Regions from separate parts of the Salicibibacter cibarius genome, predicted to be linked through region 2. Evidence: predicted binding sites of a transcription regulator. Region 2 holds the regulator's gene; the other holds the start of a gene.

Region 1 (5,405 bases), 920 kb from region 2:
CGAGAAACTTATTCAACGTAAGCTAAAAGAGCACCATGCAGATTCGGATAATATTACAAACTATATTATTTTTATACCTGATTCGAAAGTGATCGCCAACCAGTTAGGTTCAAGCGGGACCATTGGGCTACTATCGTATTATATTCATCCTTACTCTTGGTGCATCACTTCTCCTCAATTGTCGTAGCTGCATCCCATTTTCGCACCTTATTCCTGAACTGCCATCTCCTGATTTCTTTTACGTCTTATAATTACCATTGCAACTAACCAACCAAGTTGAATGAGCAAAGGAATAATAAAAACCATTGCTAAAGTCAAAATATTCAACATAATGATTCCAGGCGTTTGAACTGCACCAGTCGCATCTACATCTCGTTGCGCTAAAAAAAACGAACCTACTGCAAATAAAGCCAACCAAAAAGCATTGACGATCCACCAAGCAATCCAAGCGAATTTCACCGAACACACCTCTTTTATGAATAATATCCTCACCTAATTCTATCAGCTATAAACAATAACATAAAGACAACTAAGAGAAAAGCAAATGGATAAAATAGACCTCTCCTGCCGCGAATATCAACAGGCTCAACTTTTTTATAAAAGGATAGCACCGTGCAAATGATTGAACTAAGTGATGAGTGGGGCGGGAATTACTTCCCTTCCCTTGTTCCTCCTAGAGCAGTTCGTCTTCCGTCAGAGGGATTACTTTCCTTCTCTTGTTCCTCTCGGCGCAACTCATCCCCCGCCAGAGGGATTACTTCCCTTCTCGTGTTCCTCTCGGCGCAACTCGATCTCCGCCAGAGGGATTACTTTGCTTCCCTTGTTCCTCTCGGCGCAGCTCATCCCCCGCCAGAGGGATTACTTTGCCTCCCTTGTTCCTCTCGGCGCAACTCGATCTCCGCCAGAGGGATTACTTTGCCTCCCTTGTTCCTCTCGGCGCAACTCGATCTCCGCCAGAGGGATTACTTTGCTTCCCTTGTTCCTCTCGGCGCAGCTCATCCCCCGCTAGAGGGATTACTTTGCCTCTCTTGCTCCTCTCGGGGCAGCTCTTCCTCCGTCAGAGGGAACCCTCGGCAGGTTTCTCACTCCAACCAATAACCCTCCCCCGCACACAGAAAACATCGACAGCCTCAGCTGTCGATGTTGATTTTGTCTTCAAAGTTACATTCCATCTCATAGCCATGTTCGGAAATCGTACACCCGGATTGGTAACGGGCACGCCATTCACTATATTCGCTCGTTAACGCGCGGAAACGTTCCTCGTCTTTTGCATCCAACGCTTCGTCAATCAGCCGTTTATAGCGGTCTTTTGTAAAGACATAAACGGAATATTCCAACATCATACGGGCATAAAGCGATTGCACCACTTGTCTGGGCGCCCGGTATCCTTTTCGAATCATTTTCAACTTTTCAAACAGTTCATTTTCATATGTTGAAGCTGCCATTGCTATCCCCCCTGATTTCCTCATACAGGTATGATTCGACCGTGGCCAATACATTTCACTTATTTTAAAACTATTACCCGCCTGACCGCACATTTAAACCTGAACATTTTGTAAAACTTCCCTCTTGAATGTACGAACATTTATTCGTTATACTAACGTTACACTTTCCGAGGAGGTGACGACATGTTCGTACGCAAAACCGACCTCACCTTTATCCATTACGCCGTGATTTTGCCATTGGTGAAAAAAACATTCGAAAAAGACCAAGGGCACCTGCAACAAAACATGAACATCAAAGCTCCCTACATGGCCATCGTTCAAACAGCGCTCGCTTCTCTTCAAAACGACCTTCAACAACTCAAGCGCGTGCAAAAACAACGCAACATCCGCGTCTATCTGCTCGATGCCGATGAGACATTTTCCACTTACGGTTATGTATGCAACCGTTACGAAGGTCAGAACCGCTATGTGAATGCCCATTTAAAAAGACAAACGGGACGGTGTATGACCCGTTATCTTCAAGGTGATCGTTTGTTTACGGAAGAAGGAAATTTACCGGAAATCCACCAATAAAGACCATACATCCCGATAAATACGAGAAGCGCCACTGCTTGCAATACGAAAATGTAATACGGCCATGGGCCAAACCAATCAAACGGCGAAGGACCCGGCGGCGTTTCCATTAAATACATGTAATTGCCGTCCACCCATAGATTAAAGATGAACATGAGCGCCGCATAACCGTTTAAATAGAACCACACGCGGAAAACCGATCGGAAACGAAGCTGCATCTTTTCCACCGCCAACATATAGACAACAGCGACGATTACAAGGGCATGGGTAATAAAAAAATGAAGAAAACGAAAATGAGGAAACCCATAGTTGCCGACATCCGGCGTTAAAATGGTCAGAAATGCACTGCCGGCACCTACGAAAAACGTAATCTCAAACCACATTTGGCTACGGGTCAATAACATAAAAATCGCCGCGATCCAGGCGATGCTGCTCAAATGCAACGGTAACGCGAATGACGGGTCCCAAACGCCCGCGTCTATGTACCAGAACTGCAAAAATACTTCCCCGGCAATGAAAATCGTGACGCAGCCAAAGCGAAAAAAATTCTGTCTTTTCACGGACTCCTTCAACCAGTTTCGCATCAGCACAATGAACACGCACGCGAGAAACAATGAAACGATCACACCCATATGCGCCGGCCCGAACATAGTAAATCCCGGTCCGTCGTGGGTATACGCCCACCACCACATACAAATCTCCCTCCCTGATGAAAAAGCGCCTGCAAGAAATGTTGCAGACGCCGAAGGTACCCTTTTTCACCGCCGCCCCGTAATCATTTGGAAAATGAGAACGACGAGCGCGATCACGAGCAGAAGGTGAATAAGCCCACCTGTTCCACCGATAAACCCGAGCAACCAAAGCACAATCAAAACGGCAATGATCGTCCATAACATTTTGCGTCCCTCCCCTTGTCCCTAAATGCTACAAGTATATTAGGAAAGCGCAATGATTATTAGGGTTATTTTGGCCATTCCCTGTGGATCACCTGATTAAACGCTTTTATGGACAGCCTGTTCCTCCACTTCAGCAAAGAGTTCGGTCAGCTTTTTCATCCCGAATTCTATTTGGTCATCGGTGGCGTGGGTGAAATTTAAGCGCAGCGTATTATACTGGGGCGTTTCCGTGTAAAAAGGAGCCCCCGGCACATAAGCAATCCCCCGCTTAACGGCTTCATTCAAAAGCGTTTCCGTGTTTATCCGGGGATCGACTTCCAACCAAAGAAACATGCCGCCTTCCGGTTCAACGAAGTCCAGCGTGCAACGCTCGGAGCGTTGCAATGCATTGACCATCACATCCTTGCGGTGGGCATACAATCGGCTAATGTCCTGAATATGGCTGTCCAAATCAAAATGCCGACAAAGTTCATATAATGCCTGATGGGCAAGTGAATTCGAATGCAAGTCATTCGCCTGTTTTGCCTGGGACATCATGCGGATCACCTGGTAAGGTCCGACAATCCATCCCGTACGCAATGCAGGAACGGCCGTTTTTGAAAAGGAACTCGTATAGACAACATGCGTGCCATTATCGAGCGCTGCCATCGGCGTATAGCCCCCGCTTGTAAACTGAATATCCCCATACGGATCGTCTTCAAAGATAAGTATATTGTGATTATGGGCCACGCGAACGAGCTGTTTACGCCGTTCCAGCGACCAAATCCGCCCGGCAGGATTCGAAAACGTCGGGACGACGTACACGACTTTCGGCTTAAATGCTTTCACTTTTTCTTGTAAATCATCCATGTCCATCCCATTTTCATCACAACGCACCGGCTCAATTTTTGCTTCGTAAGATTGAAAAACTTGCAATGCTGCCAAGTACGTCGGTTCTTCCGTGAAAATCACATCCCCGGGGCCAATCATCACGCGTGAAAATAAATCAATCGCTTGCTGCGAACCGGTTGTCAATAGCACATGCTCCGGTGTGAACGTCATTATCCCTTTCTTTTTCATCCGTTCGATAATAACTTCACGCAAAGGAAAATAACCTTCGGTCTCCCCATACTGCATGGCTTTTTTTCCCTTGGCCAACGCACGCGAAAACGCATCCTCAATCGCTTCCACCGGAAAGAGTTCATCATCCGGCAAGCCACCGGCAAATGAGATCACATCCCCCTGATTAACGACTTTTAAAATGTCGCGTACGGCAGATGACTGCAAATGACGGACGCGCTTGGCAAAGGCATATTTCATCATAATCCCACTTTCACAATATAAATTCCTTCAATTTTAGCGTATATGATGGAAATGTCAATTGGAAGCCCGGAATCCACTAATTGCAGAAAGGCGTTCTTAAACATCCGGTCACGGAACAATTTCTAAACACTAACTGCTCAATACCTCGTTTTGTAATTTCTCTAAAAATGCCGACTGTTCCTCAATAAAAGGTGTGTGTGAGACATTTTCAAAAGTATAGAAGTTCTTTTTAGGCGCTTTCAGATGATCATAGAAACGTAACGCTTGGCGGTGCGTGGTTAAATAATCATGTCTCCCTTGAAATATATAGACATCAGTATTTATCTCACTGATTTCAGTCGTTAAATCCGTCTTGGCCATCTTTTCGCCAAAGGCTTGATACGCGATTGCAAGTCCTCGGAACACATTCATTCTTTCTTTCAACGAGTACTGACGTGTGCCAAATACATCTCTTAAACCTTGTGAATTGGGGTATCCTTCACGTAAAAAACCGCCCCCAAACTTGTTTCTAGATTTATCTACAATAGTAAAATATTTTCGATCTTTATAATAAGCATCGCTATAATTTACACTATTGATCTCGGAAATCCACTTTTCATTTCCCGTTGCTCTGACCTTTTCGGAAATGGCATTGTAGGTTTCTTTCTCAGACGCGCTTTGTGATCCAATCTGCCCCACACCGATATAAGCATGAAAAAGATCCGGACGGATACTGGCTGCTTTGCTGCCAATAATCGTCCCCCAAGAGTGCCCCATCATATAAACTTTTTCTTTGGAAAACTTTTGAATCAAATAGTTGCTGACTTCAATGGTATCATTTACAAGTTGATCAATTGTTAAGCCCTTTTTGTCCGACGTATAGGACAAGCCTGTGCCGCGTTGATCCCAATAACAAACCGTAAACAGATGATGGAATTGGACATCATTTGCTTGAACGATCGGATATAATGGATAACCTGGCCCTCCGTGTACCACAAGTAAAACCGGTAAATTTTCATCCGTTGTTTCAAGAATTAAACCTTGCTTAATCCCATTGATATATACATACTCTTTAGAAACAGTCTTACTATCTTGCTGCATTTTTCTAAAACAACTCCCTCAAGATAACCTTTACCTAATTACGCACGTTTAGCTATATCGATAAGTTTCAGGTACATTTAACGAATAGGCGATACCCGATCAGATGACT
Region 2 (27,863 bases):
CAGGTGTGCGTCGTTTATGTTCGGTTACCCGATAATAATGAATCAGTTCATTCTCTATCTTTTTGTTAACGGTTTTTCCTTCCAGAAAATCATCAATTTCATTATATGTCAATCCTAAGGCTTCTTCGTCTGAAAGTCCGGGCTGATCATCTAACAAGTCGGCCGTCGGAGTTTTCATATAGGTGGATGCCGGCGCGTCCAACATTCGTAACAGCGCTTTGCCTTGTCGTTTATTCAATCCGGATAAAGGGACGATATCACAAGCGCCATCCCCATGCTTGGTAAAATAACCGGTAATCGCTTCCGCGGCATGATCTGTTCCGATGACGAGCAGCCCGAATGCGGCTGCCACATCATATTGGACCTTCATACGCTCCCGGGCTTTTGTATTCCCTTTGTGAAAATCGCTAAGCTCCTCGTCAAACGCTTGCGCAAAGCTATTTGCGGAGGCGTCAACCGCCGGTTGGATATTAATCGTTTCCGCGCGATCCGGTTGAATAAACGCGAGCGCTTTGTTTGCATCATCTTCATCTTGTTGTGCCCCGTGGGGGAGGCGCAGGGCAATAAACTGATAATGTTCGTTTTCTTCTTCGCGAAGTTCTTCGACTGCTTCCTGTGCCATCTTTCCCAGTAATGTAGAATCTTGCCCACCGGATATGCCAAGCACGAAACCATTTGCCCGTGCGTGTTTGGCGTAGGACTTTAAAAACCCTTTCCGTCTTCGGTATTCTTCTTCGGGGACAATTGTTGGTTGGACACCTAAAGCACGAATAATCGCTTCCTGTTGCATTGGATATTTCCCCCTATTCAGCATCATTTCTAAATCTTTTCCATTGGTCATATAATCCTTCTGCCAACAGCACACGTCTTTGGTGATTTCCGAAGAGGTCAAAATGGGACAATTCCCCTCGCTCATGAATCCATTTTTCCTTCAACCCGTATGCTTTTCCCCATTGTACCAGTTTCGGGTAATCCCCACAGGCTACTTTCGTCACAGAATCACAGTCGGGAAACCGGTCATCCACCCAATAATGGGTAATAACAGAAATTTCACCTGCCTTCGCTCGCGCTTTCCATTTTTTTAGTTCGTGTTTATCAATCCCAAAGGCCATAGCAGCATTATTCACTTTCTTTTTTTTGTTTCTTTTCACGTTCATATACGTCGTGCCATTCCGGCAAGTGTTTTTTCATGGAACGGGGGCGAAAACGCTCACGGTCGACGATCACATGGGTCGTCGTCCCACTTACGCATAATTCGTTATCTTCATTATAAATGGCGTAACCGTACACCGCCCGTATTCCATCGTAATCCTCAATCCATGTCTCTACACGGACGGTTTCCCCATATCGTACCGCTGTTTTATAAGACAAGTTTGCTTCTGTTACCGGAGCAAGTACACCGCTCTCTTCCAGTTTTGCATAGGAAAAACCCAAATCGTTGATAAGTTCGGTTCGGCCTATCTCGCACCATATTAAATACTGGGAATGGTGTACAATCCCCATTTGATCTGTTTCCGCATACCGAACTTGTATGTGGGTGGACGCTATTTTCAAGCATATACGCCTACTTTCCATTCGTTTATTAAGCTTGAGTTACAGAACCGCTTTCTCTTTAGAATAATAAACAATTGCCGTTCAATCAAGAAAAAGGGGTCTTAAAAAATAAAAATGGCCGCCTCACCTTGTAACAAGATAACGACAGCCGATGGTCACATACGGATTATTTTCTTTTGGCATCCAAGCGTTCTTCAATTCGATTCATCGCTTCCCGATCATTAAGAATCGCTTCGCGATTGTCCCTTAACAAATCGATAAAGCGAACATTTTTGACTCTTCGCATAGGAACGCCTCCTTTTTTTCTTCTATTATCGGTGAATTTTTACATTTTTATACGCGTAACCGAGGGGTCACATACCATTCACCAGCCTCATTCACCGTCATCAGGAAAACATCCTCGACGGCATTATAGCCATGGTCAATCAACCCGTTTTCGAGCTCTTGTCGGGTCATGATTTTCTTCATGTTATGCGTAATCACTCTTCCATCGCTAATAATGACTTTTGGATATCCTTTGTTTTGCGGGCTCAATCCCACGTCTTTCGCAGTTGCCGCATGAAACGGACTTCTTTTAATCACGCTAATTTGGCCGTTCGGTTCCAACACCGCGTAATCAATTTCCTTCAAATCAGCAGCATCATTCAACCTGAGTTCCATTAATAATTGTTCCATGGTGATGCTGCACTTTTTGAGCATATGGTCAAGGATCTGCCCTTTTTCAATAATAATGAACGGTTCATCTTCAATCACTCTTCTGAAACGGGGAAATTTAAGCCCGGCATATGAAAGAAGCCAATGCAAAAAAGCAATCATGGCAGCTCCGGCAAAAGGACCGGTTAGATCTTCATCACCGCTAGAAATTGATTCTCCTAAAATATCCCCAATCACCACACCGAAAATAAAGTCCAACGGGTCAATATTGGCCATCGAACGTTGCCCGATCACCTTCACCATCAAAAATATGTATATATAAACAAACAGCGCGCGAACGATAAAACCATAAAACGGTAAATCTTGCGCCCCTGTCCATACGTCTGTAATATTTTCCATTCTTATCCCATCCCACCTGATGATGTCACCTTTCATCTTTTGCAGATTGCATGGAAATATTCATTGTATAATTACGGTACGTGAAATTTTAATTTGAGAACCATCGATAGGTGATCTTGGTTGGCTCATGGCACTCATGGCACCTCAAAAATGTAAAATCAACCAATCTGAGGTTCCATAAACGATCATATGACACCTTAAAAAGGCAAAATTTCGCATTTTGAGGTGCCATGCATCTAGTGTACCCGTCCATCTCCACTCAAACGAAAAAACCTAGCCGCTTTGGCTAGGTTTTTTTGCGTTTATGCTTTTGTTTCTGCCGCCAGTTTATCGCGAAGAACCATTGGCAAGATTCCGCCGTGACGATAATAGTCAACTTCCACGTCGCTGTCGAAGCGAACGACGGCTTCGAATGTTTTTATGTTTCCATCGTTGTCTTCTGCTGTAACGGTGACGAGTTGCCGCGGGTTGACATTTTCGTCGATGTCTACCCGGAACGTTTCTTCACCTGTTAAACCTAACTCGTCGGCGCCTTCGCCCTCTTTAAATTGAAGGGGCAAAACGCCCATAAGCGCAAGGTTGCTACGGTGAATCCGTTCAAAGCTTTTAGCGATGACCGTTTGAATGCCCAGAAGCGTCGTTCCTTTGGCTGCCCAGTCACGGGAACTTCCCATCCCGTAATCGTCACCTGCAAGCACGACGAGTCCGGTGTTATCTTTTTTATATTCCATCGCCGCATCATAGATGGGCATAACTTCACCGCTCGGCCAGTGCGTCGTAAAGCCGCCTTCTGTTCCGGGTGCTAACTTGTTGCGAATGCGAATGTTCGCGAACGTTCCCCGCATCATCACTTCATGATTTCCACGACGGGAGCCGTAAGAGTTAAACTGCGCCGGCTTTAATCCTTTTGATTGCAAATACTGTCCTGCCGGGCTGTCTTTTGCAATCGAACCTGCCGGAGAAATATGGTCGGTTGTTACCGAATCGCCGAACTTGCCAATGGCCCGCATGCCGCTTAACGTTTCAATCGCCTGCGGATCTTTGGACATATTTTCAAAGAACGGAGGATTCTGGATGTAGGTGGACGCCTCATCCCAATCATACAGGGTAGCATCATCCGATGATTGTAACGCGTTCCAGCGTTCATTATTGTCAAATACACTGCTGTACTCCTCTTTAAAGAGTTCAGGGGAAACGTTCTCCTGAATGAACGTTTGCACTTCAGACGTGCTTGGCCATAAGTCTTTGAAAAAGACGTCATTTCCGTCTTTGTCTTTCCCGAACGAATCTTTGCGAAGATCGACATTAACGGTTCCCGCGAGCGCATAGGCAACGACGAGCGGCGGGGAAGCCAAGTAATTCGCACGCACGAGCGGGTGAATTCTGCCTTCAAAGTTACGGTTACCGCTCAGCACCGAGGAAACGAGCAAATCATTGTCCGCGATCGCTTGCTCCACTTCATCCGGCAGCGGTCCGGTATTGCCGATGCACGTCGTACACCCATATCCGACGAGGTTGAAACCGAGTTCGTCCAAAAACGGCATTAACCCTGAGTCTTCAAGATAGCGGGTGACAACTTTCGATCCGGGAGCGAGGGATGTTTTCACATATGCCGGAACATCCAGTCCTTTCTCAACCGCTTTTTTGGCCATTAATCCTGCACCGATCATGACGGAAGGATTGGACGTGTTCGTACAGCTCGTGATCGCCGCGATTGTTACGGCTCCGGTCGGAATCGTGGACGTTTCGCCATTCGGATGCGTAACTTCCACTTCTTTGTCCAATTCAGCCGCGTCAAGTCCAAAACCTTGATTGCCTTCCGGACCGGTGACGGCTTCTTTGAACGATTGCTGCATATCATTAAGTTCAATCAAATCCTGCGGCCGTTTCGGACCGGCCAATGCCGGTTCAATGCTGTCCAAATTCAAAGGAACAACTTCCGAATAGTTCGGCTCAATGGCATCCTCGCTGTAAAACAGTCCATTCGCCTGGCAATAAGCTCTCACGAGCGCAATTTGCTCTTCGCTTCGTCCGGTCAGACGCATGTAGTTCAAAGCTTCCTCATCAACCGGGAAAAATCCGCACGTTGCGCCGTATTCCGGTGCCATGTTGGAGATCGTGGCACGGTCAGCGAGGGACATGGTCTTCAACCCGGGACCAAAAAATTCGACGAACTTGCCGACGACGTTTTTCGAACGCAACAGCTGAGTGACTTTCAGGGCCAAATCCGTTGCGGTCGCGCCATCCGGAAGGCTGCCTTCAAGCTTCACGCCGACCACTTCGGGCGCCGGGAAGTAAGACGGTTGTTCCAACATGCCTGCTTCCGCTTCGATTCCGCCAACACCCCAGCCAAGGACACCGAGGCCGTTAATCATTGTCGTATGGGAGTCCGTGCCGACGAGCGTATCCGGATAGGCAATCTTCTCCCCTTGATCATTTTCTTTTGCATGCACAACATTCGCCAAGTATTCCAAGTTCACTTGGTGAACGATGCCGGTTGCCGGCGGTACAGCGCTGTAATTGTCAAACGCTTGCGTTGCCCAGCTCAAAAGCTTGTAACGTTCTTCATTCCGCTCAAATTCGAGGTTCATATTCCGCATCAGTGAATCGCTTGTCCCGAACTGATCCACTTGCACGGAGTGGTCGACGACGAGATCTGCCGGTATCGCCGGATCGATCGAAGACGGGTCGCCGCCAACGTCCTCCATCGCTTTTCGAAGCGAAGCAAGGTCCACAACCGCGGGAACTCCTGTGAAATCCTGTAGAATAACGCGGGATGGTTTAAACGGCACATCTTCGGTTCCGCCATCCTTTGTTCCCCAGTTGGCAAGGCTTTCCACGTGCTCCGAAGCAATCACTTTGCCGTCTTGTTGTCTCAGTAACGATTCCAATAATACTTTAATTGAATAAGGCAACTTGTTAATGTCGCCGATACCCGCTTTTTCCAAAGCGGCGAGGTCATAATAATAGTAGGTTTCATTTCCTACATTCAGCGTTTTCTTCGCCTGATACATGTCTTTGGTTTCTCCCATGTATACCCCTCCTCTGTCTCTATCATATAACAATCTGTTAAAAATGTCGAAGCAAAACTAACAGTATAAAAAAAGGAGCGAGATGTGCTAAACTATTCGTAAGAGATTTAGGACGTGGTGGTGGTGAGCAACGTGGGTTCAGATATTTTTATGTGGTTGATTGTCCTTTGGTCTGTGTTCATGATTGTGTTCATGTTTATCGGCGGTTTTTTTATGTTTCGGAAATTCCTAAAGCGTCTTCCGAAAGAAGATGGGCACTCCATCCTCGATTGGCAAGACTACTACCTTGAAAAAACCCGCCATCTTTGGACACGCGAGCAAAGCGATTTACTGGAAGAACTCGTCTCGCCCGTTCCTGAATTGTTCAGGGACATTGCCCGTGAAAAAATCGCGGGAAAGATCGGAGAGCTTGCGTTAAATGAACACGCAAAACAAATGAACGAAGACTTGATTATCCGCGGTTATATTTTGGCAACCCCGAAACGTGACCATAAATTTTTGCGAAAAAAACTGGATGAAAAAGAGATGGATTACAGCCAATATGAACAGCTATTCTAATGAAAAAACCGGGCCACCCAAAAAAGGGAAATCCCGGTTTTTTCACGTTCTTTCTCTCATGGGCATGTCCATGATCGGGTCATTGATTTCTTGTTGTTTCTTTTTGAACATAAAAAGCATCGCGATGCGCCACGGCAGGATCATCCCGTATGCAAGCAGGAAAAACATGCCTGCCAGTTGAGGGAGAATAATTTGTTCCCCGATGATGAGTTTGATGATCACCCGCACGAGGAGCAATCCCATCAATAAAAAAATAAACAATTTGGATCTTTTCATATAGATATCGCCATTGTGTATTTCAAAGCGCGACGTGCGAATCAGCAAATAAGAAGCGGCGGCACCGACCACTAGTGGCGCAACAATACGTTCAATGGGAAGGTGCGTAGGTTCGTATAAAAACATCAAAAAACCCGTGCTCATCATGAGTGGCGGGATAATGATTTTTTTCACAGTCGCCGGTTTTTTTATAGCTTTCATACGCACAATGATGGCGAACGTCCCCATCACCGCCGCGCCGATTGTTGTAAGTATAAAGATGAATGTTGTCTCTGTTATGTTGCCCACCTCCTCCGTACAACCTATCATACCTGTTTCATGTCGAAGGATCAATTTTTTCCCTTTCTCTGATCAAATCGTTGGAGACTGGGCGAGCCAAAACCGGCTTTTATGATACGCCGGCTGCCTTTTTTGATTCACGTCCGGCTTGTACGACTGCCCGATGTATAGCAGGAGCTAGTGCAAAAAGGCTGAAATAAGTGATCACACCGACTATCGGAAGTCTGGATTGGGACTTCAAACCAGGGTAAACGGTCACTGCCCTAGTCAAGGGATCAATTACTCTCGTCAATGACCGAATATCTTCCCTCGAAACAGGACTCCCGGTTTTCATGAAACGGTCATGGCGACCGAAAACAAAAGCCAATCGCTCGTTCGGGCGCCATGAGGCAGCCATGCCGACCGAATATCTTTGATACAAGCCTTTTCGGTCACCATGAAGCGGCTATGACGCCCGAACGCTTTCGATTCAGGCCATTACGGTCGCCATGACGCGGTAAATTGTCCGTTAGGGAGTCAGAAGCGTTGGCGCCCTAACTTCCTCCGTGATTGGCTAATTGAGCCACCTTGCACTAGTGGCGTATACCCCAAAGCGAGAGGGTGAACGACTCCCATTGCTACTATAAACCCGTTTTCGTACCACTTTCGGAAGGAGAACGGGCCCCCAATGGGACAATTTAAATCGATTTTGTTCCACAAACGGAGGGAATACGACTCTAAATGGTACAATAAACTCGATTTCATACCACAAACGGAAGGAAAGTGACTCCATATGGTACGAAAAACCTGACTTCGCCTCTTAATCAGATGGGAGGTGCTCTTCCCAATAGATTTCCATTATATCAAACCACTCTTTTTGGATCATAGTTCATAGATACCCCGCTTGTATTCAGCATAGCACGTTCCACCTTAAAAACAAAAAACACCCCCAAATCCTAAAGAGGTGTTCCGTTCGGTTATTTTTTTCCCTGTTCTTTTTGCATGGCTTTCATCATTTGATTGATCTTCTTTTGGGATGGATTTTGGCCCATTTGCATCATCATCACACGTAGCATTTGTTCATTGATAGGCGGGTTTTTCTTCATATAATTGACCATTGTTTTCCGGGCAATGAAAAACCCTCCCACAAGACCTACGAGCAAGGCTGCCATCGCGATCAAAACAACCCAAATCGTACTCATGCGGTTACTCCTCCTTACGTCGATCGTTCGGCACCGGATAGGTTTCGCTTAAGCAAACATCATTCATTATACCGTATCGATCGAACGATGAAAAGGGATTGCCTCTCAATTAACCGAAAAGATGGGTATGCATTTTGATCGGTTTCAACCACCCGTATCTTCCCCGTTCGACATCACAAGCAAAAAAGTAAGGGTCATACGCCTGCAATTGATCGAACCATGGCCATTCATCCTCCATATGGAGGGTGCTCCAAATTTGCACTCTTCTTTCAGAGAGCATTAATTTTACGCTTTCGCTCTCTTCCAAATAATAGACGAGACCATCGTCCCTCCCCTGTGGAAAGGGAGTTATTTGCGCGGAAGAAAGCCATTCCCCCAAATGATGAATGGAAATCGGCTGACAAATATAATCGACTTGTTTTTGAACCTCATGGTGAAGGGAGGGGACTGTCTCATACTCTTTAAAAAGTTGGAAGAGTTTGTTTTCCAATTGGATAAATTGCCGAGCGATTCCGGGCTTCAAAAGATAGATGTCATATCGATGCAAAAGCTCGCCCTCCTTTTATGTCTTCCCATTATTGTAATGCCTGGCCACAAAATAATATGTCAATATTTGTTTGATAAAACCCGGTAATGGTCGACAAATTTTTTATCCCGGTGATAAGCATACAAAAGAGGTGTCCTGACGTTTGTCCAGGACACCTCCCCAGGGCGATGCTTACTGTTCTGTTAAGGCTTTCACTTCATTTGCGATATTTTCTTCGTGAAATCCGAAGGCTTCCATAACAACGTTGCCGGGGGCTGAAGCGCCGAATTGATCGATGCCGATCGCCTTGCCGTTCGCTCCGGCATAACGCTCCCATCCGAACGTAGCCGCCGCTTCCAACGTGACCGTCGGAATGGCGTTGTCGATGACCGATTGCCGGTAAGCTTCCGGTTGTTTTTCAAATAAATCCCGGCACGGCATACTGATGACGCGAATGGCAATCCCTTGTTCAGAAAGTCTCTCCTTTACGCCCATGGCGAGCGCAACTTCCGATCCTGTCGCGACAATCGCCGCCGCCGGCCGGTCGGCGTCCGCCAAAATATACGCGCCTTTTTTCACGTTTTCATACGTACTCTCCGCATCCGTCATTGTCGGCAGCCCTTGCCGCGTTAATACCAAAGCAGTCGGGTGATCCTTCGCTTCCAGCGAAAGCCGCCAAGCTGCAACAGTTTCGTTCCCATCCGCCGGTCGGATGACGGAAAGGTTCGGCACCGCGCGCAAGGATGGCACCTGCTCAATCGGTTCATGCGTAGGCCCGTCTTCTCCGACCGCGATGCTGTCATGAGTAAAAACATACGTAACGGGCACGCCCATTAACGCCGACAAGCGAATGGCCGGTCGCATATAATCGGAAAAGACGAGAAAGGTTGCTCCATACGCATGCAACCCTCCGTGAAGGGCAATGCCGTTTAAAGCGGCCGCGGTGGCAAATTCCCTCACCCCAAACCAGACATTACGGCCTTCACGGTTGTCCTTCGTAAAATCTTCATACGCGTCCATCAATGTATTATTGGAAGAGGCGAGGTCAGCAGAACCACCGAACAGCCCGTCCACTTGAGACGAAATCGCCTGAATCGTTGCCCCTGAGGCTTTTCGGGTGGCAAGTGTATCTTCTCCGGCAACATAACTCGGCAACGCTTCGAGCTGATCCGTTTGCCAATCACGGTCAAACGCGCGCCTGAGTTCTTCAGCTTTTTCCGGAAATGCCTTGCTGTACCCCTCAAATGTTTTCATCCATTGTTGATACCCATCGACGGCTTCGTCTTGTTTCTTTTCAAAAAAGCTGAGAACATCATCGGGAATATGGAACGGTTCGTGATCCCATTCGTATGCTTCTTTTACGAGCGTGGCTTCTTCATCTCCAAGCGGCTTCCCATGTGCTTCATTTGTGCCTGCACGGTTTGGCGAACCGAAACCGATCACGGTTTTTACTTCGATAAAACTCGGACGGGGATCTTCTTTCGCCTCTTTAATCGCGCGGTCAATAGCCTCAACATCATTACCGTCTTCGATAAAGATCGTGTGCCAACCATACGCTTCATATCGCTTGCAAACATCCTCCGAAAACGCGCGATTCAAATCGCCGTCGAGCGAAATATCATTGGAATCGTAAAGCACAATCAACCGTCCCAATTGCTGGTGGCCGGCTAAAGAAGCGGATTCCGAAGCGACTCCTTCCATGACATCCCCATCACTGCAAATCACATACGTAAAATGGTTAAATAATTCATACCCTTCACGGTTGTACGTAGCGGCCAAATGGGCCTCTGCCATAGCCATCCCTACCGACATGGCAATGCCTTGTCCGAGAGGGCCGGTCGTCGCATCTACCCCTGCCGTATGTCCGTACTCGGGATGGCCGGGCGTTTTGCTCCCCATTTGCCGGAAGTTTTTCAACTCCTCGAGGCTCAAGTCGTATCCGCTTAAATGGAGCATACTGTACAGCAACATGGAGCCGTGGCCTGCGGATAAAACAAAACGGTCCCGATCCCACCATCCCGGTTTTGCCGGGTTATGTTTGAGATGCCTCGACCATAATGCAAAAGCCATCGGCGCCGCACCCATGGGCAATCCCGGGTGGCCTGCATTTGCTCGATTGACACTGTCGATGGACAATGTCCGTATCGTATTAATGGCGCGTTGTTCTATGTTTGAAGTCAATGTTTCCATCCTTTCTTTTGTGAATTGTCTCTATTGGTATGATATATGGTTTTTAAAACTAAAACAAGAAAAAAGCGGCGCACCACTTTGACGAGCGATGCACCGCTTTTTATCGTTAATAAGAACGGCGGTTGCCTTTTGCATTACGTAATTTTTCCGGGGTTACTTCGTTTCCGTTCTCATCGACGACAGATACATTTTGAATCTGCTGTTTAAAAGAGGTTCTGAAGTTCTGTAGATATTCTTCCCGCAAGTCTTTTTGTTCGTCTTGCTCATCTGCAGTCAACCCCGTCGTTTTCTGTCGTTTGGCTAGTTCATTAATACGGTCAAGCTTTTCATCGGATATCAATGAAGCTCCCCCTTATAGAATCATAAATGATGCTTATCGTCACTATAACGTTCATCCCCGCGTGAAATCAACAGGCAACAGTTCATATTATAACCTAAATGAATGGCTGAATATTAATAGTCCTTGATATTCTTTCTTTTTCTTCCCCATTCTTTTATTCTCTCTACCAATCCGTATGTTCGATCGGTGTTGGCACAAGTGTTACTGTTTGCGGATCTCCTTCCGCTTCCGGCGCACTTGTCCCAATCGATTGATCGGCAACCATCGTCATAATGATGATAGAAAGAGCGAATAAAAATAATAATAAACGTTCTTGTCCTTTTCCGCGTTCTTTTTCAACTTTTTGATTCGTCATAAGAAAACCTCCGAAACAATTGTTCTATTATTAGTGTATCAGAACGATCGTTCGTGTCAAGCATTTCAAGGAACTAATGTTTGCAAACGTTTGTTTTATATGGTAAGCTTTAGACAAATATAAATTAACGAGGTGAATAAAATGAAAAAGCTTTCGCAACGACAAGAAACGATCCTTGAGTTTATTAAAGACAACGTGAAAAAGAAAGGATATCCACCCTCTGTAAGAGAAATCGGCGAAGCAGTCAACCTTGCCTCAAGCTCAACCGTGCACGGCCATTTGGCTCGATTGGAAAAGAAGGGGTATATCCGCAGAGACCCGACCAAACCAAGGGCAATTGAAGTTCTTCATCTCGATGAAGATGGAAACGAAATAGCCGAAGCAGACAAGCCGGCAAGTGCTTATGTTCCTTTGATCGGTAAAGTAACCGCGGGCGTTCCCATTACAGCTGTCGAAAATGTAGAGAGCTATATGCCGTTGCCCGACGATTTTGTCGGAAGTGACCAGGTGTTCATGCTCACCATTGAAGGAGACAGTATGATTGACGCGGGGATTCTTGATGGAGATCAAGTGATTGTACGCCAACAACCGACCGCAGATAACGGTGATATTATCGTAGCGATGACAGACGAACAAGAAGCAACCGTCAAACGCTTTTATAATGAAGGGGACCACATCCGATTACAGCCCGAAAACCAAACATTGGAACCGATCATTCTTGACAATTGCCAAGTGCTCGGAAAAGTAAGCGGTGTCTTCCGTACGATTTCGTAAAACAAAATGCCGATAAAGGAGAATGGAAAGAGTGAGTCTTTCCTTCTTCATCTTTTTGACAATTAAGTTAACATAATAATATTACATCAACCTAATTCCGTTTCTGTTTTACTGTATGCACAGCGCGTATCTGTTTAGAACAGCCTGGGTTATTTTTTCTTCCCGTTTTTCTTTTTACAGCGAGAATCAACAATCCAGGCATGGAAACCGCGATTGTTTAGAAAAACTTGGCTTCCACCAAATCTTTATGGTGGAAGCCTTAGTTCATCTTATACTTTAATCCTTTAACAAAGTTAAACATTTTTAAAGTGTAAAAAAAGACCAATTTCCAACACACCCATCACCTCGCGATCATTGCCAATATGGTATGTATAAACGAGCGCGAGGTGAGCGGTAAATGATTGGCACGAAGGGGCCATGAAGACCGAAATGATGATCGAAACACTAATAAAGGCGCCATGATGTGCTCATGGCGCCCATAACGACGATCAAGTCTAAAATTCAGGTGTCATGAAGCAGTCATGACACCTGTAAATCGCTTTTACCCGGGATTTCGGGCGCTATGAAGCGTCCATGGAGACCGAAACGACGTTCGAGACTTCGTTTGGAGCGTCATGAATCGGTCATGGAACCTGAAGGCCTCACCTGCATCGTATTACGAGATGTCCATGATACCCGAAATCGAGCATACACCCATTTGATCAACGATCCTTTTCCATGAAAAACCCCCCGAGCTCATTTGGCTCGAGGGCACTTACGCGCACAACATGCTTGTTTTAGTATTCATTCTCCAGAATCGAAGAAACAATGTGCAAAGAGTCCCATTCTCCCCCGGAGACGCTTATAATCGGGTACTTTTTCGGATAAAAATTGTCTCTAATCTCCTCAACGGAAAGCCCTTCTTTATGTAGGTGTTTCACCTCTTGGGAAAGGTTCTCAAGGTGATCTAGTTTTTGCTTTAGCATCTCTTTCCCGTTTTCTACATATCCGGCATGGCAACAAAATAGCGATTCAAAATCATAAGCGAGCAATGTTCGAATGGAATCCATCGTCTGCGGGATGGACTCGCTGCTCATAATGACCTTCGGTTTCGGAGCAACAAATAAATCCCCAGCAAATAGCGTTCTATTTTCTTCATCGAAAAAAGCGACATGATCATCTGCATGCCCCGGCGTGTAAATGACTTTCCATTCCCTGTTTTGAGATCGGATCGCACTTTCAAGTGGCGTCGTCTGAAACCCTTTCCGTTTCCCCCAAGTCATCTGACGATACTTCGGGTAGGGTGAGTCTTGGGCGCATATATCAACCCCCTTTGGATGAACATAAATAGGCACTCCATGGTTTTGCTGAAGCCACGGCGCTGTTCCGGAATGGTCTTCATGGCTATGGGTCAGGACGACAAAATCAATCGCATGTGCTTCATAAAAAGGAATAAGGTCCGGCTCCATGCGCGGTGGCCCAGTGTCGACTAACATACCGTCAACCAAAAAGGAATAGACGGTATTTGTCTTTTTCCCTCCGAGGACAACGTCCATTTTTACACAAGTCACATTTTCCTTTTCATATACTTGCAACGCAGTTTCACCCCTTTTCTGTTGTTATTTTTTTGGAACAACCGCCATCGTACAACGTGAGACACAAATTAACTTTTCATTTTCATCCGTCAATTGAATATCCCAAACCATGGTCGTGCGTCCTTTGTGAAAAGGCGTAGCGGTTGCCGTAACAACGCCGTCGGTTTTACTGCGAATATGGTTTGCATTAATTTCCATTCCTACCGGATTGAATTTTTGCGGATCGATATTCATAGCCGTAGCCATCGTCGCAGCTGTTTCCGCCAAAGCAACCGATGCCCCGCCGTGGAGAATACCGGCCGGTTGTCTTGTTTTAGGTCCTACGGGCATCGTCATAATCAGACGGTTGGAACTGAGTTCCACATACTCCATTTCTAGTTCTCCAACAAGGGAATCTTTCCCTCGTGTTCGCATTTCCTCGGCAAAAACTTCCTTATCCTCCACACCGTACAAATCCAACACATCTTGAGAAACGATCATTCCAATCCGCTCCTTCTGTTTTTTGAGAATGTTCATTCTAGATCGATCAAAAAAATTTAATCCAAGGCAATCAGTGTCATTTCAATGATCTCTTCCATTTTTTGTGTGTCTTTGCGCGTTTTCGCCAACACACGTAACCCCACAAACGAGTTATTGAGAAACCTTGCTAACTTTTTCGCATCATGACGTTCCGGTATTTCCCCCGATTTTTGGCCGCGCAACACTAGCTCATATAGCATGTTTTCTGTACTTGAGAAACTGTCCATTACCATATCCATTGCTTCTTGGTCATGTTCGGCCAACTCAATCGCAGTATTGACCGTCAGGCAGCCGCTCGGTAATGTTTCTTTTCGATGGATCGTCATCTCAAATAATCGCCTGATCCCTTGCATGGCTGAATCCATCGATGTTAATTGTTTCTTGATATTCGCTTCCACTGTCTCCACGTAGCGTTTCAATGCTTTCATATACAACGCATGTTTGCTGCCAAACGTGTCGTAGATGCTGCGGCGATGGATGCCCATCTGCGTGACCAAATCTTGCATGGATGTTTTTTCATAGCCCTGATGCCAAAAAAGTTTCATGGCTTTATGCAAGACAGCATCCTCATCATACTCTTTGCTTCGAGCCATGCTCTGTCCTCCCTTACAAACCCTATCCTATCATTTCTAGAATGATCAGTAAAGAATTTTTTGATTTCTCGATTATTGCTAATTCATTGGTATCTTTGGGAACAGAAAACCGAAGCGCCCTTGCACATTAGTTAGCAACATTCGGATTTAATTGGTATACTTAAATTAACGGTATTCTAAATTAAAAATCGGGTGATATCCATGGAATGGAAAACCTATTGTCAATAACTCCCACCAATTCGTAGAATTGGAAGGGGCTTGAAAAGCCTTTATTGACTAGCCTAAGTCTTAACTGACTACGTTATCGACCATGAAGAAACCTATGGATGATTCCCTAGTCCGTAGCTCTTTCGTGGCTCTGTAAACATCTCTGAGGGGGTAGGAGACATCAACCACATCGCGAAGGGTCGATAACATTGGCGAAGGGAAACCACTCCTAGAAAGGAGGAACACTTCATGTTAGTGTTCGTAAAAAACAAGCATGGCGAGTCACTAATGCCGTGCAAACCGCAAAAAGCAAGGCGATTACTGAAACAAAAGAAAGCTAAAATCGTATCTTATGAACCCTTTACGATCCAGCTATTATATGGATCAAGTGGCTACAAGCAAAATGTGAATATAGGCGTTGATTTGGGCGCGAAGGATACAGGCGTTGCGATCACTAGCGAGGATAAAGTGCTTGCAAAAGGTGACATCGAAACCCGCCAAGACGTGAAAAATTTGTTGAATACAAGACGAGCGTATAGACAATCAAGGCGTCATCGTAAGACACGCTATCGAAAACCACGCTTTGACAATCGAAAACGCCCCGACGGATGGCTACCACCGAGTATCGAAAGTCGGATTCAAAACACATTCAGATGGATCGATAAATTCTATTCCCTTGTGCCGAATCCAACATTAACAATCGAAGTTGGCAAATTTGATCCTCACAAGATGATCAATCCTGACATTCAAGGGATCGATTATCAAAAAGGACAAACCTATGGCTATTATGATGTCCGGTATTTTGTGTTTGCAAGAGACAACTATACGTGCCAAGTTTGCAAGAAACAAAGCAAGATACTGAATACCCATCATATTGTCTATCGTTCTCATGGTGGTAGTGATCGTGCGGATAATCTCATTACTGTTTGTACCGATTGTCATACGCATGAGAATCATAAAAAAGGGAAAATCCTTTGGGAGTGGATGATGGAGGGCAAAAAGCTACCTAGCTATAAAGAAGGTACGTTCATGAATGTGTTTCGCAGGAGAGTGTTTGATAAATATTCGGATGTAAATATCACCTATGGTTCCGTTACGACACCTAAACGTAAAGCATTAGGGTTAGATAAAACCCATTATAACGACGCGATAGCGATCAGTGGGATAGATAAGATTGATTATGACACCTATTCCATCTTCAAGATCAAGCAGTTTCGCAAAAAGAAACGATCTTTACATGAAGCAACAGCACGAAAAGGAAGAAAGTGTAAAAATACAATCAGCCAGCGAAATATAAAGAATAAGCCGTTCTTAAACGACCCACCTGCTTTAGCAGGTGGATTTGGACATAAATTGTCCGCGACTGAAAGTCGCATTTCAGACTGAAGTCTGCTGAAAGACCTTAAGCTCAAGCATACTGATTTTGACTGGAACTCAATCATCAATCCTGAATATATCGTTCCTCTTCTCGCTGGTCTGGTTTTCGATATAATTTCTAATGATTTCTTCCGTCACATTTCCTACTGTTGCACAAAAATATCCTCTCGCCCATAAGTGCTGACCCCAATATCTTTTCTTCAGGGCGGGGAATTCGTCTTGGATTAACCTTGATGATCTCCCTTTGAGATATTGCAATATCTTACTCGGTGCTATGCTCGGCGGACAGGACAATAATAAGTGAATATGGTCTTTCCCTACACTTCCTTGTACTATCGTGATCCCTCTCGCTTCACATCCTTGTCTGATTAGTTCCCTTACTCGGTGGGCAATGTCGCCACGTAACACATGATATCTATACTTTGTAACCCATATAATGTGGTATTTGATGTCATAGACCGCGTGGCTACTTCTTTTGTATTCATCCATACTCTCACCTCGGTTTAAGTATGGACATTCAAAGGCAAGGCTAAAAGCTTATACCGTCTAAAGACGGTGGAGTTAGACCACGCTTCTATAACTTAAAGGGATTTTATCTCAATGACAAAGTGCTGTTTCAAGGAAAGGTGGGATGGATCTCGGGTTTCAATGGTACAAGCATGGCCTTTGTCAAAAACATCGAAGACCAATATCTCACAAACCCAGATAAAAGTTACAAACAAGTTCCACTAAAAGCACTCACGTTTATCAAACACACAAACAATTGGTAATTCCTCCCCCACTAAATCACAGATTTTGAAGGGGAATCCTTGCCGAAGCCCTTGTTGAAACGGAAATCACGGCATTTACAGCATTCGTGCAGGAAAATATTCGTCATTTAGAACAAAATGATTAGGTTTTCTCACCATCACTTTTCAGCCGTTTTCCTCCTACTTGCAAGTTTTCCTAATAGGCGTATAATAAAGAATGATCATTAAAATATTTTTCCACTAGAGGTGTCGAAAGACTGAGAGGGACGCGCGTCCTAACTCTTGGAACCTGACCCGGTTCATACCGGCGTAGGGAAGTGGAAGGCATGGATTTACGGGCCCAATAGGCTTGTAGACGCCTGGCTTCCCCCTGTGGACAAACAGAAAGGGGATTTTTTTATGCAACAACGGACGCTTGTTATGGTTGAAATCGCTTTAATGACGGCACTCGCGTTTATTCTGAGCTTCGTGAAGTTTCCCGGGCCTTGGGTGCAAGGCGGCTCGATTTCTCTTATCATGGTGCCGATTTTCATTATGGCTTTTAGGCGCGGGTGGCGAGTTGGGGTGCTCACGGGATTGCTCGTCGGGATCGTGAATTTGATGTACAACGCTTCAATCATTCATCCGATCCAGATGTTGTTGGATTATCCGGTGCCATACGCGGTTCTCGGACTTGCCGCATTGTTTGCATTTCGAAATAGCGAGGGGAAATTGTCCGTGCCCTGGGCGCTTTTCGGTTTGTTGTTCGCCGGGTTTTTACGATTGTTATCTCACATCGTCTCCGGTGTCGTTTGGTTTGGGAGCTTCACTCCGGAAGGTATGAATGTCTATCTCTATTCGATCGGTTACAATATTTCCTATTTATTGCCGGAAATTTTGATCACGCTTGTTGTCGTCTACATCCTCTCCAGGGCACAGCCTGATTTTTTTCACATGAAAAAAACAACCCCACTTCCCTCTTAAGATCTGTGCACGAGCGAACAATTCGCTCGTGCCTATTATTTTTCATTGACTTATCAATCACACATGTTATCATAATAATGACCAATTTGTTCATTTGGTCATTTTCTCGAAAAGAGGGACCAAAAAATGATCACTAACAAACGCGCAACGATTTTAGAAGCTGCAAAACGGGCGTTCTCCTTGTTTGGCTATAAAGGCACATCGGTCGCCCACGTTGCCAAGCTCGCCGGTATCGGCAAAGGCACGATTTATACCGAATTTAAAAATAAGGAAGAAATGTTGGAAGCGGTCATGGATGGCATTTTACATGATCTCGGGACCATTTTTGAACGGGTGAAACACAACGATGAACGATCCATACTGAAACTGCACCGTGCCTTATATGATACGTTGCAATATCGAAAAGAGCATCAACTTCTGATGCATCTGGCCGAAGAAGTCAACGTCCATGGCACGAAAGAAGCGGTGTCCGCGATGCAAAAGGTCGAGGATTTCATTATTACCGCTTTGGAACAAGCCGTTGCGCAAGGGGTGGAAAAAGGTCGTCTGCAAGTGATGGACACGGAGATCACAGCCTTCACCATCTATAAACTATACATTGCGTTCATTGTTGATTGGGAAGCAAAAAAACGTCCGTTGACGGAGGAAGAATTATTTCAGGTCTTTGAAAATCACATTTTTAAAGGAATCGTCGTTCGATGATACACGTGAGCGATGTTTTTTTTGAATAAAAAATGACCATCTTATTATTATGGTCATTTGGCCGAATCAGGGAGGTTTTACATTGAAAGGTTTTATTGCCGAATGGAAGGCAATTTTCGCAGACAAAAAAATGCTCATATCGATCATCGGCATTCTATTGATTCCCGTTTTGTATGGAGGTATTCTGCTTTCGGCTTTCTGGGACCCGTACGGGCAGCTTGAAGAACTTCCCGTTGCTATTGTAAATGAAGATGAAGGAGCTGAATTGGACGGAGAAGAAATGAACGTCGGGGATGAATTCGTAGACGAGCTGCTGGAAAGCGAGGATTTCAATTGGAACGTGACGGATGCCGATGAAGCGCAACGAGGCTTCGATGCATTCGATTATTATTTATACGTGTTAATCCCTTCTTCTTTTTCTGAAGATGTTTCTTCATTACAGGACGAGGATCCTGCAAGTGGAATGATTTATTATGATATCAATGAGGACGTTAACTTTGCTGCCTCGCAAATGGGCACGCAGGCAGTGGACACGATTGAAGAGGAACTGTCCCAAACATTAACGGAAACCTATGTGGAAGTTGTCGATGATGTATATACCGAGTTGACAGACGCGGCTGTTGAACTTGAGGAAGGAGCTGAAACGCTTGCGGACGGTGTCGATTCAGCGCTTGAAAACATGGGCTCCCTCACGGACGGCTTAGCAGACTTGCATGAGGGCGCCGACTCCTTACATGAAGGGGCGAACGAAGCTGCTGAAGGCACCCAAGAATTGCGAACGGAAGTCGAAGCTTTCGCGGAGCTTTTCCATAACAGTGAAGAAGTCGATCAATTGGAAGATACATTGCACGAGATGCAAACGGATGTAACAAACGCCCGCGCTTATTTGGAAAGCGACGATGCCGCCCAGCTGGAACAATCCCTTCGTTCCCTTGATGAAAACTGGTCGGCTGCACGTTCTTCCCTGCAATCCGCTGAAGAATCGTTGAGTCAACTGGACGATCGCCTTGAAGACGTTGATCAACCCGTGCAAGACGCACAAGGTACACTCGATGACATCCGCGAGATGAATGATCGCCTGGATCAATGGCAAAACCGGGCAAATGAAAGCTTGAATGATTTAGAATCGCTTGCAGGCGTCTGTTACGAATGGGAAGAGCGGCTTGGCGATTTTGATGACGCCGATGAAGAAGCTCATGCCTTGTCTGATTATATTGCTGAACACTACCCGGAAGATGAAGCATTACAAAGCTATGCGGATACATTGTCAGAAGTAATAGACGAGATTGACGCTGATGATATTCAACCATGTCAACAAGTCGATGAAACCGTAAATACTTTAAATGAGACGTATGATGATATGGAAGAGGCAACGCCGGAGCTTTCAGAGCAACTGGAAGCGATCGATGCCGCATTCAATGAAACCGCAGATACGATTTCAGATGGACAGGAAGATGTCTCCAATTGGATAAATGACGTAAGTCAGGAGTTGGAAAATGTTCGTGCTGCCGCACCTGAGGGCATCGGTGATGGAGACATCGAGCTATTGGACGTGTTTCCGCAAGCAAGATCTACATTGGCAGATCTGGATGAATCCCTTTCCCGGGCAGATGAAGTATTTTCATCGGCAGACGCTACGATCGATGAAGCGGAACAAGCGGTGCAAACCCTAGATGAAGGGGTGCAAGATCTGAACGAAGGCGCAGACGAATTGTCATCGGAAATGCAAGAGGCATTCGAAGGAGGCATTGAGATTGAAGATGGCCTCGAAGAACTCGATGAAGGTTCCCGGGAACTGCACGAAAATCTGGAGACATTGGCCGAAACATTATTGGAAAATGAATTAACCGAAGAGCAACAAGCGCTTTTCACTTCCCCCGTTGAATCCGTGTCGGAAAGTGAAACAATGGATTACACGTACGGAGAAGGGCTCTCTCCTTATTTCTTATCGTTGGGATTGTTCGTCGGAGGCTTGACGCTCTCGATTATCTATCCTTTTTACCAACCGTTGACGAAACACGAAACGGCATGGAGTTGGTTCTCCGGTAAGTTGGGTGTCATCTGGACAGTAGGCATACTTCAAGCGATCGCTCTCATCGGAGTCACCTTCTTCGGGCTTGATCTGGATATCGCCAGCCCTGGTTGGTTTTCATTTTTCATGGTCTTCTCCGGCCTTTCCTTTATGACACTGATTTTCATGCTCGTTGCCATATTGGATAATCCCGGACGCTTCATCGCGATTATTTTATTAATCGTACAGCTCGGAGGAAGTGGAGGTTCTTTCCCCGTGGAACTAACCCCTGTTTTTTTCCAATACGTGCACAACTTGCTGCCGATGACGTATTCCGTGGAAGGACTGCGGGCGACGATCATGATGGGCGAACCGGGATTGTTGCTTGAGTCTTGGCCGTTGCTGTTGATTTTGGTGGTATCATTAGGGGTAACTTTCCTGTTTTTCACCATGAAGCACAAGAAAAATGACTGAATCAAAAGGGGCAGCTTACCAGTTGTAGCTGTCCCTTTTTCTATCATTCATGCACATATTTTGCCCCTATCAAACGAGCGATGCCAACACCGAAACGCGAGAAATATAGCCCACTAATCGCTCGTCATTGTCTACCACGGCAATTGGATACTTAGCTTCCGTGGCGATTGGAATTAGTTTCTCAATATACGTTTCAGGGTCGGTCGTAGGATAATCGGATTTTACAATATTTTTCAGTGATTGATTTTCCTTGTTTGCTTTCATCGCATCGTCGATGGTGACGAGTCCTTCAAGTTTTTTGTTTTCACCGATCACAAACACGCTCGAAATCCCGTGATTTCTCATTTCCTCAATCGCCAGTTTAGGGCCTCCCCCAACAGGGACAATGGCGGAGGGTTTTAACATGACATTTTGCGCCTGCAATACTTTCGTTTTATCAATGTCTTTCACAAATTCTTTAATATAGTCGCTTTTCGGGGTTTCCAAAACTTCTTCCGGTGTGCCGATTTGCTCCATAACGCCATCTTTCATAACGGCAACCCTGTCACCGAGTTGAAAAGCTTCGTTCACATCGTGCGTAATAAAAATAATTGTTTTTTTCAGTTTGGCTTGAATGTCCAGTAATTCCAATTGCATCTCTCGTCGAATCAATGGGTCCAATGCACTGAATGGTTCGTCCATCAGCAGAATATCCGGATCAGTAGCTAAAGCCCTTGCCAAGCCAACCCTTTGTTGCATGCCACCACTTAGCTCGCCGGGTCTTTTTTGTTCCCAACCTTCAAGCCCGACGGTTTTTAAAACTTGCTTAGCCGTTTCTTCTCTTTCTTCTTGACTGATCCCTTTGACTTCCAGACCATAAGCGACATTCGTTAAAATCGATCGATGGCTAAACAAGCCAAAGTGTTGAAAGACCATAGCCATATTGTTTTGCCTAAATTCACTTAATGTTTTTTTCGAGTAGGGAACAATATCTTCCCCGTTCACAATCACTTTTCCCGCGGTCGGTCGATTCAACATATTTAAACAGCGGATCAAGGTCGATTTTCCACTTCCAGACAAACCCATAATAACGAAAAATTCACTTTCGGACACGTCAAAGGAGACGTCGTATACACCGACGGTATGTCCCGTTTGTTCCAATATGGCGTCCTTGGAGTCTCCTTTTTCCACTAGGTCAAGAGCCTTCTCAGGGTCTTGACCAAAGATTTTGGTTAAATGCTCAACTTTGATCTTTGTGGACATCTTCCATTCCTACTTTCACAATTTGATCAATCACTGTATTTGTACTTTTCAGCCACGCTTTGAGATAAGCGATCCAGAATAATGGCCAGAAAAACGATGCTGATCCCGGCTTCAAACCCTGTAGCGATATCAATTTGTTGCAATGCAGAGAGGACTTCCAGTCCCAAGCCTTGTGCACCAACCATGGAAGCAACGACGACCATCGCGAGCGCCATCATCGTCGTTTGGTTAATCCCGGTCATAATGGTCGGTAAAGCTTGAGGCAATTGGACTTTTAACAGTATCTGTGAAGTGGATGAACCGAAAGAGTCAGCAGCTTCCACCATTTCTTTTGAAACGTTGCGAATCGCCAAGTTCGTTAAACGAATGACAGGAGGAATCGCGTAGATGATAGTGGCAAACATGCCCGGAACAACGCCCAATCCGAAAAGCATCATCGCCGGAATGAGATAAACAAAAGTAGGCATCGTTTGCATGGCATCCAGAATCGGTTTCATGAACCTTTCGAATCGATCTTTATAGGCCATAAAAATACCGATAGGGATACCTACGATAAGGGAAATGATGACAGATGCCAAAATAATCGATACTGTATCCATCATGAGCTCCCAATAGCCGAAAGCACCGATCATAAAAATGAAAATCGCAAAAATCAAACCTGTCCACAAACGAATCAACCGCCAGCCCAGCAGAAAAACAACCGCGATGATCACCCACCAAGGCAACCACAAGAGGAAGGAAGACGATAACTGAAAGCTCCATATAATAGCATCTGAAAGCACATCAAAAACAACGCCAAGGTTGTCGGTAAGCCAGTTGACAAAATCATCTATATATTGTCCAAGATCAAAATCAATGTCTGGAAACGTATTCATCGCTTCCCGGGGAACCGGATAGTAGCCATTCCCACTTCACTCCATTCTCTTGGTAACTTTTTCTTTAAAACAAAGAGGAAAGAGCAAACAGAGACTTTATCATTTTGTCCACTGTTTGTCTTTCTTCAAACGTTGTTTATAAAGACGCCAGTACATCTTCAGCTACATCTTCGGGCACCCATTCGGTCCAAAGATCTTCGTACTCCTCTAAGAACCATTCGGCAGCTTCCCATTCATCCGCATCATTTTCTTCCATATAGTGAAGTGCTTCTCCGGTAATGTCACTGCTCGTCTCATATTGTTCCAGAAACGCAACAAATTCCTCATCATTTTCTGCAAACTCTGTGTTGGCTGTCACGGTTACGGGCTGGGATGGGAAAAACGGATCGTCAGGGTCTTCTTCTTCTAATAATGTCATATCAAGCAAACCGATAATCCAAGTAGGCTCCCAATTATAACCGATCCACGGCTCTCCATCTTCATATGCAGTTAACAAAGAAGTGTTAAGGGCAGCCTCCGATCCCGGGCTGAACAAATTATAGTTCTCATTCAATCCGGCCTCTTCATACATATCATCTACAATCGTTTCCGCTTCGTATCCGGGGGGAGAACCATATATTCGCCCAATTCCATCTTCATCCGGGTCCTCGAACACTTCCCAGTATTCTTCCAAGTCCCCTACAGATTCCAGATCAGGCGCCATCGGTTCTATACCTTCCTCTTCGTCTCCTTCAATGACAAATGTTGGAACATACAACCCTTGTTCATTATCATCAAAGTTCGTGGAAAGCTCAACAATTTCGCCTGCATCCATCCCTTCTTGATACGGCTCTTGCATATTCTCGATCCATGTTTCCAAATAAACATCGATATCTCCGTCTCTCAACCCTTGCAATGTAGCCGGAGAGCTCCCTGTCTGCGTCTCCGTAGCATACCCGTATCCTTCTTCAGCAATGATTTGCGCAACAGAATTATGAAACCATATGCTTTCCCATTCAGGTTCGGCAAAGACGATCGTTTCGTTGTCTTCTTCCGCTCCACCACAAGCCGCTAAGCTAAAGGCTGCAACGGAAAGCAGACCACCTGTGCACCATAATTTATTTCTTTTTTTTCGAAATCCATTCTTCATTTAACAAAACCCCTCCAAATTTTCTATGTATGATGTTTATCTAATTTACTTGCTCATTACACCAAACTTCATGTAAGAAGTCAAAATAGTAATCAGTCGTTATTCTTACATATTTGTCGTTATCGTTATCATTTGCTGGCAAAGAAAACTTATACCGATGAATTTTAGCAATTTCGGTTATAATTCATTATAATTCGACAAAAACACTGATTGAATTGAATTCTTTTATGGAAAATGAAAACAGAAGCTACCATTTGACGCTTTTTTCTGCTTTTTGGACACATTTTTTGCCCCGCGCTTCCCTGATATTCCATTAATTAAAAAAACTTGATACTTCAAGCCAAAAGGAACACCTTCATCGTGAAATATCAGTACATTCACCTATTTAGGGACTGCTGAATAACGGAAAAAGATTGGCACATAAGTATTTTTCGTTGATGTTATCAAAACTGGATGCAAGGAATTCTATCCTAAAAGCAGAAAACCCTTGCACTTCTGGAAACATACGAAGGGGTGACGCTGCAATGGCGAGACGCCAGCGGAAAAACGGACGCGTCAAGACTCCGCAGCGCCGGTTTTGCGCGAGGAGGCTTGACCGTTCGTCCGCGAAAAGCGAAGCCATGGAAGCGGCATCCCGGCTTCAGCTGATATATGCAGTTGTTCAGCAATCCCTATTTATCGACGATTATCCACATATTTAACTTGCTAGTTTACCGCGTGACACGGTTCATCAATCGTCTTCTTCCTTCGAAACCATTGATAGTCATCAGTGCTTTCTAAAATGAGAGTTCGTCATATTCACCGGTGTGTTTGTTTCGATAATGTGCTTTTTTAAACTTTGGATAGCCTCATCCACATCTCTCGTTTTGAAAGCATCCAATACAAAACGGTGGTCTTCCGTATGTTTTTGTAAATCTAAAGACTGTTCTTTTTGATATGAAAAAAGCAGACGAATCCGGTTAAATATCCCATCCCATAAAGATTCAACATTACTCATGTTAGAGGAAGAGATGATCAATTCGTGAAATTGCATATCCAAGTCGCTAAAAAGGAGATGATCATTAAATATGGCGGCACGTCTCATTTGCTCTACGATACGCTCGAATTTATCAAAATCTTTCTGCTCCCAAAGTGGCAAAGTGTTTTTTAAAGCAAATGTTTCAATATTAACCCTCATAGGAACTAACAACTCTGTAACTTCTTCCGTTGTAATATGACTTACTTTGGTTTCTTTATATGCTGTAGAAATCAGTAACCCTTCCATAACTAATAGTTGCATAGCTTCACGTATGGGACCTCTACTCACTTCCAAATCCTCGGAAATTTTTGTTTCTGTCACTTTTTCGCCAGGGCTAAGCTGGCCCATAAAAATGGCCTTTCTGATTTCCCCGGCAATTTGATGTTTTAACGAAGTTTTTTTTAGGTTATTCATGATATCACCTTAATTAAATACGATAGTCTCTCGATTCTATCGTAGCATCTATGACAATATACACTTTTTATGGAAGCGAGCCAAATAACGGCATCCACTAGAGACTCGTTGTCATTCCCAATGGGAGTGTGCCCTTGAAAACCCTCGGTATCAGACACCGAGGGATACAAGGGTTAAACAACCAGTTGATATGATGTGCGGCATGGTCTTCTGCTTCATCTAAACTTGACCCATTTTCGGGAACAAATGTGTACTGTGTTGTGGTTGCAGGCGGCTCTCCGGATCAAGGTATGCTTTCACATTACTTATGCCTGTAGGTGCTTCTCCAAATCCGGTGGCAATGAGCTTTATTTTTCCCTCATACGTTGTTATATCTCCTGCCGCAAAAATGCCTTCGATATTCGTTTCCATTTTAGAATTGACGACAATCGAGTTTTTCTCAATATCCAAACCCCAATCTTTAATAGGCCCCAGGGAAGATATAAACCCGTAATTAACAATCAGGTCGTCAATGTCATACCCCTCTTTTCTATCCCCATTCGTTTCTTGAACCACAATCTTATTCACTGTCTGTTCGTCTCCTATAATTTCTTCAGGTGTAAAGGGGGTTAACACATTGATGCTTGATTGTTGGAGTTTTTCCACGCTGTGCTCATGGGCTCGAAATTTGCTCCGCCTATGACATAGTTTTACGCTTTTGGCAATGGGTTCAAGCATTAAAGCCCAGTCCACAGCCGAGTCTCCTCCGCCACAAACAAATACTTCTTTTCCTTCAAAATGGTTAAGGTCATCGATAAAATAATGAAGATTTTTGTCTTCGTACCATTGAGCATTGTCTAATTTTAATTTACGTGGTTGAAACGCACCGACACCAGCTGTAATTAAAATCGTTTTGGAATAATGAACATTTTCCTCGGTTTGAAGGGTAAATATTCCTTCTTCATCCTTCTCTATCGTTTGTAACGTCTCATTTAATATTATAGCTGGATCAAACTGAAAAGCCTGCGTTTTTAAATGATCAACAAGCCCTTGTCCAGTTATCTCCGGAAAACCTGCCACATCATAAATATATTTTTCGGGATACAATGCAGAAAGCTGCCCTCCGAGCTGGGGCATGCTTTCGATTACCTTCACATTTAATTGACGCATCCCGGCATAAAAGGCAGAAAATAATCCTGCCGGACCGCCTCCGATAATGATTACATCATAAATATCCTCTTTAGGCAACAATTTTTGCCTCCTCTCTTGCCACTTCCACACCGGGGCAGGTCTCGCGTGGTATGGTATGGTATGGTATGCTTTGCTTTATCTTATTTCCTGGTAGAAACGATAACATCGTCCCCTTCGAATGATACGTTGAAATTCCCTAGCTTGCGATTGGGATCGACAAGCATGCGTCCTTCGTTTTTGATGTCATATTCGATTCCATGCCAAGGACAGCGAAGAATCTCGCCTTCTTTCACATAATGGTATTCTCCGGGCGTATCCGTAGGAGCAGGAGCCCCACATACCACGCCTTCCGACATGGCAGCCCCTTGATGGACACATTTATCTGTAAAGGCATAAAATTCACCGTCAGGTGTACGGCACAAAACGATCGGTATCGGACCTAAATTAGTACTCATGATATTTCCGGGGGATAATTCTTCTTTCTTGCACACCACTTCTTTCATTGTGTAACTTTCCCCACCTTTGTTGGTAACTTTGGATATAAATTTCTGGCATTTTCTGCAAAAATCTTTTGTTCCAGCTCTTCTCCGAGGGGGGGGAGTGCCCGGAACGGGGAATCATAATCCCAATGGGGATAATCCGTGGAAAAACAAACGATTTCGTCAGAATCCATAAGTTCAATAAACTTTAGAAATTCGTCCTTTGTTAGCTCATCGACAGGCTGAGTC

What was found. The regulator LexA, encoded in region 2, represses DNA repair genes until DNA is damaged. The targets are predictions, from matches to a motif close to CGAACATATGTTCG.
Region 1: HUG15_RS16565 (YhjD family protein) is a predicted target of LexA. The motif match lies at 1,579-1,592, and genes of this name have one in related genera.

Annotation. Positions count from the first base shown of each region.
Region 1 covers NZ_CP054705.1:3,256,238-3,261,642, forward strand. The annotation lists gene HUG15_RS16555 (DUF3923 family protein) at 208-459, opposite strand; gene HUG15_RS16560 (IDEAL domain-containing protein) at 1,131-1,445, opposite strand; gene HUG15_RS16565 (YhjD family protein) at 1,629-2,018, shown strand; gene HUG15_RS16570 (YwaF family protein) at 1,964-2,710, opposite strand; gene HUG15_RS16575 (lmo0937 family membrane protein) at 2,777-2,914, opposite strand; gene HUG15_RS16580 (aminotransferase-like domain-containing protein) at 3,011-4,213, opposite strand; gene HUG15_RS16585 (alpha/beta fold hydrolase) at 4,346-5,296, opposite strand.
Region 2 covers NZ_CP054705.1:2,327,761-2,355,623, forward strand. The annotation lists gene nadE (ammonia-dependent NAD(+) synthetase) at 1-790, opposite strand, end outside; gene HUG15_RS12095 (hypothetical protein) at 804-1,151, opposite strand; gene HUG15_RS12100 (acyl-CoA thioesterase) at 1,120-1,554, opposite strand; gene HUG15_RS12105 (FbpB family small basic protein) at 1,721-1,840, opposite strand; gene HUG15_RS12110 (DUF421 domain-containing protein) at 1,888-2,598, opposite strand; gene acnA (aconitate hydratase AcnA) at 2,910-5,639, opposite strand; gene HUG15_RS12120 (DUF2621 family protein) at 5,790-6,197, shown strand; gene HUG15_RS12125 (CcdC family protein) at 6,240-6,761, opposite strand; gene HUG15_RS12135 (YneF family protein) at 7,709-7,933, opposite strand; gene sirA (sporulation inhibitor of replication protein SirA) at 8,043-8,480, opposite strand; gene tkt (transketolase) at 8,652-10,640, opposite strand; gene HUG15_RS12150 (DUF896 domain-containing protein) at 10,756-10,989, opposite strand; gene HUG15_RS12155 (hypothetical protein) at 11,153-11,344, opposite strand; gene lexA (transcriptional repressor LexA) at 11,486-12,118, shown strand; gene HUG15_RS12165 (MBL fold metallo-hydrolase) at 12,895-13,692, opposite strand; gene HUG15_RS12170 (hotdog fold thioesterase) at 13,717-14,106, opposite strand; gene HUG15_RS12175 (TetR/AcrR family transcriptional regulator) at 14,229-14,804, opposite strand; gene iscB (RNA-guided endonuclease IscB) at 15,261-16,397, shown strand; gene tnpA (IS200/IS605 family transposase) at 16,446-16,877, opposite strand; TPP riboswitch at 17,370-17,470, shown strand; gene thiT (energy-coupled thiamine transporter ThiT) at 17,537-18,100, shown strand; gene HUG15_RS12195 (TetR/AcrR family transcriptional regulator) at 18,227-18,802, shown strand; gene HUG15_RS12200 (YhgE/Pip domain-containing protein) at 18,885-21,287, shown strand; gene HUG15_RS12205 (quaternary amine ABC transporter ATP-binding protein) at 21,357-22,529, opposite strand; gene HUG15_RS12210 (ABC transporter permease) at 22,556-23,404, opposite strand; gene HUG15_RS12215 (ABC transporter substrate-binding protein) at 23,541-24,533, opposite strand; gene HUG15_RS12220 (hypothetical protein) at 25,058-25,234, shown strand; gene HUG15_RS12225 (GntR family transcriptional regulator) at 25,300-25,965, opposite strand; gene HUG15_RS12230 (NAD(P)/FAD-dependent oxidoreductase) at 26,185-27,195, opposite strand; gene HUG15_RS12235 (Rieske (2Fe-2S) protein) at 27,276-27,638, opposite strand; gene HUG15_RS12240 (amidohydrolase family protein) at 27,635-27,863, opposite strand, start outside.